DNA from 3 places in the Clostridium kluyveri DSM 555 genome. Region 3 is predicted to be linked to each of the others. Evidence: riboswitches for the same ligand, from Rfam matches in the RefSeq annotation. Region 3 holds a riboswitch; each other region holds the start of a gene.
What was found. Region 3 has a riboswitch for S-adenosylmethionine ahead of CKL_RS08815 (methyl-accepting chemotaxis protein). Riboswitches for the same ligand answer to the same signal wherever they lie in the genome.
Positions count from the first base shown of each region.

Region 1: another riboswitch for S-adenosylmethionine. It lies ahead of CKL_RS03265 (methionine ABC transporter ATP-binding protein); the one in region 3 lies ahead of CKL_RS08815 (methyl-accepting chemotaxis protein).
Region 2: another riboswitch for S-adenosylmethionine. It lies ahead of metK (methionine adenosyltransferase); the one in region 3 lies ahead of CKL_RS08815 (methyl-accepting chemotaxis protein).

Region 1 covers NC_009706.1:654,327-656,598, forward strand. The annotation lists gene CKL_RS03260 (DegV family protein) at 60-908, shown strand; SAM riboswitch class I at 969-1,069, shown strand; gene CKL_RS03265 (methionine ABC transporter ATP-binding protein) at 1,154-2,110, shown strand; gene CKL_RS03270 (methionine ABC transporter permease) at 2,112-2,272, shown strand, end outside.
Region 2 covers NC_009706.1:3,717,900-3,720,171, reverse strand. The annotation lists tRNA gene CKL_RS17900 (tRNA-Thr) at 316-391, shown strand; tRNA gene CKL_RS17895 (tRNA-Tyr) at 397-481, shown strand; tRNA gene CKL_RS17890 (tRNA-Val) at 491-566, shown strand; tRNA gene CKL_RS17885 (tRNA-Thr) at 587-662, shown strand; tRNA gene CKL_RS17880 (tRNA-Tyr) at 668-752, shown strand; SAM riboswitch class I at 828-933, shown strand; gene metK (methionine adenosyltransferase) at 1,002-2,177, shown strand; gene CKL_RS17870 (ABC transporter substrate-binding protein) at 2,253-2,272, opposite strand, start outside.
Region 3 covers NC_009706.1:1,904,108-1,906,379, reverse strand. The annotation lists gene CKL_RS08820 (GTP-binding protein) at 1-569, shown strand, start outside; SAM riboswitch class I at 679-782, shown strand; gene CKL_RS08815 (methyl-accepting chemotaxis protein) at 864-2,272, shown strand, end outside.

The DNA.
Region 1 (2,272 bases), 1.2 Mb from region 3:
TAATAATGTTTTGTGATATATTATAATCTAAATAGATAGAAATATGTGGAGGCGTTTTTATGGAGAAAATTGCATTATTGACAGATTCGGCCTGTGATATAGATGAAGAAACTATAAATAAATATAATATAAATATCCTTTCCTTCAGAATTATATATAGGAGTGGAGAATATATAGATAAAGTTGAAATCACTCCAAAGGAAGTATATGATAATATGAAAGTGGAAATTCCCAAATCTTCACTGCCTTCCATGGAGGATATGGAGATGGTCTATAAAAGACTTGAGGAAGAAAATTACACCCATGTAATTGCCATAGTTATTTCAAGTGGACTTTCAGGTACATATAATGCTTTAAAAATAGTAAGTGAAAAGCATAAAAATTTGACTACTTATATATATGATTCCAAATCTACATCTGTGGGAGAGGGAATCATTTTAAAAGAGTGTGGTAAACTCATTGAACAGGGGAGAAATTTTCAACAAATCGTAGATACTATACCAAAGATAAAAAGTAATATGCATTTCTTTTTTGTTTTTGGCACTTTGGAATATGCTAGAAAGGGTGGTCGTATAGGAAAGATACCTGGTACTATTGGAGAGATACTAGATATAAAGCCTATTGTTTATTTCGATGATAGCTATGGTGTTTGTTGTACTTATGACAAGGTCAGAGGAAGAAAGCGCTCTTTAAATAAAATGGTAGATATAGGAAAGAAGTTTTTAGATAAAAACCAATGTGAGGTGTATATAGTACATGGTAATGCAGAAGAAGATGCAGATAGAGTTCATAACATGATTTTACAATTACCTAATATAGAAAATATACACATGATAGGTCAAATAAGTCCTATAGTTGGGGTATATTCTGGTCCGGGAACAGTTGGAATATGTTATTTTACAATGTGACCATTGACATTATAAACTTAAGTTGATATAATTAAATCCGTAAATTGAATATGAATCTTGAACTTATCAAGAGAGGTGGAGGGAACAGGCCCATTGAAGCCCGGCAACCAATACGTTGTATAATGGTGCCAAATCCTGCAGCGAAGGCTGAAAGATGAGAGAAATATTATGTATGTTAAATCTGAGGTTTTCCTCAGATTTTTTAGTGCTGTATAATTTTATTTGTAGAGGCAGGGTGAATATTATTGATAAATATTAATAATGTTGGTAAGAGTTTTGATAATAAGGTTGTAATTAAAAATATAAACCTTAATATAAAAAAAGGGGAAATATTTGGAGTAGTAGGACAGAGTGGAGCAGGGAAATCTACACTGCTCAGATGTTTAAATGGCCTTGAAAGCTATGATACTGGAAGTATAAAGATAATGGACAAAGAGGTAAAAGACTTAAAAGGAAAAGAAATAAGAGTTTTCAGGAAAAATTTGGGTATGATATTCCAAAATTTTAATTTGCTAAATAGGAAAAATGTATATGATAATATATCACTTCCCCTGGAGGTATGGGGATATGATAAAAACAAAATAAAATCTAGAGTAGAGGAATTATTAAAATTAGTAGCACTTCGTGATAAGGCTAAAAGTATGCCAAGGCAATTAAGTGGAGGACAAAAACAGAGAGTGGCTATTGCAAGGGCACTTGCTTTGAATCCCAGTATATTACTCTGCGATGAAGCTACTTCAGCCTTGGATCCTAATACTACACAATCTATACTTGAACTTTTAAAGAAGATAAATAAGGAATTTGAACTAACCATAGTAGTAGTAACACATCAAATGGAAGTAATAAAAGAAATATGTAACAAGGTAGCAATTATTGACAGTGGGGAGATAAAGGTAGAAGGAGATGTGGAAGAAGTATTCCTAAGGCCAGGTGAATATTTGAAAAAATTGCTGGGAAATGAAAATTTACTGCCGGAAAGAGGAATGAACATAAGAATATTTTTCCCGAAGGAAATAAGTCAGGATAATTTGATAACTTCTATGGCTATAGATTTAAATATAAAATTTTCCATAGTGTGGGGAAAACTTGAGAGATTTCGAGATAATGTACTGGGAAGCCTAGTAATAAATATAAACCAAAAAGATAAGGAACAAATATGTAATTATCTTTCTTCAAAAAATGTAACATGGGAGGTGGAATAGTATGAGTTTTAATGAAATATTTAAGCAGGTACTATTTCCGGCTGTAGGAGAGACATTTTATATGGTAATAGTTTCTACAGTATTTGCCGTAATTATAGGATTTATACCTGCAGTTTTACTAATAATAACGCAGCCAGGGGGGCTTAGGCCTAATAAGGCAGT
Region 2 (2,272 bases), 1.8 Mb from region 3:
ACTGCTGTATCATGGATAAGTTCTTTTAAGGTTCAGATGGAGGCAAGCATTATTTATGAACAAACTTCCACCTGAATCTATAAATAATTTCATAGAGAACATTATATATAATGTATATGATGAGAAGCGGTAAAATATTAAATTTCAACCATATACATATGATTTTCAAAGAAATCTAAAGAAATATGGAGCAATAAACCTTTAATATTATATTATACGGGTATAGTAGGTTTGAAAATAAATGAATGAGAATGTATACTAATCTACGTTAGGCATGTGTGTTTGTATTCTATAAAATACATAGTTAAAGAATAAGCTGGCATAGCTCAGCAGGTAGAGCAACTGACTTGTAATCAGTAGGTCGTGGGTTCGAAGCCTACTGCCAGCACCAAATATGGAGGAATTCCCGAGTGGCCAAAGGGGGCAGACTGTAAATCTGTTGTCAGTGACTTCGATGGTTCGAATCCATCTTCCTCCACCATAAAAATTGGGGCGCATAGCTCAGCTGGGAGAGCATCTGCCTTACAAGCAGGGGGTCACAGGTTCGATCCCTGTTGTGCCCACCATTTATCTAATAATAAAATAAGCTGGCATAGCTCAGCAGGTAGAGCAACTGACTTGTAATCAGTAGGTCGTGGGTTCGAAGCCTACTGCCAGCACCAAATGCGGAGGAATTCCCGAGTGGCCAAAGGGGGCAGACTGTAAATCTGTTGTCAGTGACTTCGATGGTTCGAATCCATCTTCCTCCACCATAAAAGGCACTTTTGGGTGTTTTTTATTTTACTTAATTTGTTGTTTTCATAACTAATAAAATTTATTATATGAAGCTCTTATCAAGAGAGGTGGAGGGAAAAGGCCCTGTGAAGCCCGGCAACCAGTGCTTTAATCATTAAGGTGCCAATTCCAGCAGTTTTAAAGGCTGCAAGATAAGAGAGTAGTTAATTTATTTAACCTCTTCTTATTGAAGTGGTTTTTTTATTTTATAGAGGGAGGTATTAAGAATGAGAAAGCTGTTTACATCTGAATCAGTTACGGAAGGACATCCTGATAAAATGTGCGATCAAATTTCAGATGCTATCTTAGATGCTATTTTGGAACAGGATCCTCAGGGGAGAGTGGCATGTGAGACTGCAACTACTACAGGTATGGTTTTGGTTATGGGGGAAATATCTACTAATTGTTATATTGATATCCCTAAAATAGTTAGAAAAACCATAAGGGAAATAGGATATACTAGGGCTAAATATGGATTTGATTGTGACACTTGTGCAGTACTTAGTTCAATTGATGAACAATCCTTAGATATAGCTATGGGAGTTAATGAATCTTTAGAAGCTAAAGTAGGCAAGATGGAAAAGGTGGATGCTATAGGGGCTGGAGATCAGGGTATGATGTTCGGATTTGCAACAAATGAAACTCCAGAGTATATGCCTATGCCCATAAACTTGGCTCATAAGCTTTCAAAGAGATTATCACAAGTTAGAAAAGAAGGTACATTGGATTATTTAAGACCTGATGGAAAGACACAGGTTACTATAGAATATGAGGAGAATAAGCCAGTTAGAGTAGACACAATAGTGGTGTCTACCCAACATGACGAATTTGTCACCAAAGAACAAATTGAAAGAGATATAATAAAAAATGTTATAGAACCTGTTGTTCCACCGGAATTTTTAGACTCTAATACTAAATATTTTATAAATCCAACAGGAAGATTTGTAGTTGGAGGTCCGCAAGGAGACTCTGGGCTTACAGGAAGAAAAATAATAGTTGATACCTATGGTGGTTACGGAAGACACGGTGGAGGAGCATTTTCCGGAAAGGATCCTACTAAGGTTGATAGATCTGCTGCTTATGCTGCTAGATGGGTAGCTAAAAATTTAGTTGCTGCAGGAGTTGCTGATAAGTTGGAAATACAGATTGCTTATGCTATAGGCGTAGCAGAACCTGTTTCAATAAATGTGGATACCTTTGGCACTGAAAAGATATCTGAGAAGAAGATAGTTGATATAGTAAATAAGGTGTTTGATTTAAGGCCAGCAGTAATAATAAGAGAATTAGAGCTAAGAAGACCTATATACAGACAGGCCGCAGCTTATGGACACTTTGGAAGAACTGATATAGACTTACCTTGGGAAAAATTAAATAAGGTTAATGATATAAAGAATTATCTTTAACAATAAAAACTCTGTATAATTATAGTACAGAGTTTTTTATTTTAATTATTTTGAATAGGTATCTATAATGCATATTTATTTTTTTGGATTTAATA
Region 3 (2,272 bases):
AAGAGGTAAAAAGTAAAAATATATCTATAAGAAAAAGACTTGTATCAAGAAAAGATAGAGAGTTAAAACTAGGCCAGAAAGGAAGAGTTATCTGGATTACAGGACTTCCTGGATGTGGAAAAAATGAAATAGCAGTTAAACTTGAGAAGAAACTTGTGGATTTAGGGAAAAAAGTATACTATCTTGATTCTTCACATCTAAGGTTTGGGCTCAGCTCTGATCTTACATTTAACTCAGAAGATGCCCATGAACAGACTAGACGAATTGCAGAAGTAGCTAATTTATTTGCAGATAGTGGCACCATAACCATAGTTACATCTGTAAGCAGATTTAAAGAGGATAGAGAATATGCAAAAAATATAATTGGAGCGGAAAATTATGTAGAAATATTCATAGATGCTCCTAAAGAAGTATATAAAAAGAGAAATCCAACTGTTTTCAGTGAAGATAGTGATAATATATTTAAGTATGAAAGGGCTGATTATCCAGTTATAATGCTTTATATAGATAATCCAGAATTTAATTCGGATGTAAAAGTTAAAGATATTATAAAAACACTTGGTTATTGATAAAAATATAGTATTAAAAATCAATTTTAAATCCTATAAAGTTGTTGACAAATTATAGTCATAATGTATATAATTTATTGTAATAAAAAATGAATACACATTATATACGCTCTTATCACGAGAGGTGGAGGGACTGGCCCTGTGAAGCCCGGCAACAGCTAGATATTCTAGAAATGTGCTAAATCCTGAAGGATATTTCCTTAAAGATGAGAGGATGCTGTGGTTTTTTGGCCTCTTCTTAATTATTAAGAAGAGGTTTTTGTATTTCAATTTTGTTTTTAGGAGGTTTTAAATATGAAGGGTAGAAAGATAGATCTTATATTTGGAGTAAGTTCGGTATTTTTAACACTATTAGTTTTTATTGTCTCCAGTATTATTGGAGGAAAGGGTATTATATTAAATAATATTGTATGGGTTTTATTAATTATAATTTTAGTCACAGCTGTTGTTATAATATTAAATTTGACTCTTAAATCTTTGGAAGATATTAATAAGTCTACAGAAGAAATATCCCGAGGAGATTTAACAAAAAAAATAAAAACACATGATAAAAGTATTTTTAGTGCTTTGTGTTCAAGTATAAATATATTGATTTTAAGTATACGGGGATTTATAAATGAAACCAATATAATGACTGATAAAGTTGTAAATTACTGCGAAGATTTAAGTTCAAATGCAATATTGGTAGAGAGATCAGGTGAAGAAACCAGTTCTGCTATAAATAATATATCCCAGGATATGACAGAACAGATGAATGATGCAATTAAAACGGAGACACTTATTAAAGAATTTGTGGAAGGACATAAATCTGTATCACAAAATGGAGAGTCGGTTGCAAATAATGCTCATTCTATGATGGAAGTAGTAAAACACAGTAGTGAAACTTATGAAGAATTGATTGAAAAGATGAATCAGTCTTCAGAGCTAAATATAAAACTAGTATCGAAAGTAAAAAATTTATATGAAAAAGCTTTTAAAATTCAAAATATAGCAGATGCAGTAAATGATATAAGTAAAAATACTAATTTGCTTTCCTTAAATGCTTCTATAGAAGCTGCAAAGGCAAAAGAAAGTGGTTCAGGTTTTGCAGTAGTGGCAAATGAAATAAGAAAACTGGCTGCTATATCCTCAAATCAAGCCAAAGAAATTCAGTATATAATAGATGAGATTAAATCAGAAATAACGGACATATCTGCTAACATGGATAATGAAGCTAAAATATTTAGTGAAACCATAACATTTTCCAATGCTACAAAAGAAAATTTAGATAATATATATATAGAAAGTAAAAAATCTATAGATTCCATAGAAGATATAAATAAAGTTATAAATATACAAAATAAAAAAGTAATTGATATAAGAGATCTTATGAGAAAGGTATGTGAAATATCCGAAAATACCTCTGCAGCTACCCAGCAAGTGGCATCAGCGTCCCAAGAACAGTTATCTGCTATGAAAAATGCCTTTGATTCTATATCGAATTTATCAGATATGAATAAGAGTTTAAAGGAGGGAATATCCTCTTTTGCCAAAGATTATAATGTAAATGAGGAAGTACGTAGAAACATAGAAACAGGATTAGAGGTACTCAGGCAGGTAGCACAAATTGAAGGATTGAGTACCATGGAATATAATATTTGTACTGAAATATTAACAAAAAATATAAATAAATACCCTTATTTTGAATTATTTGGGCTAGTACA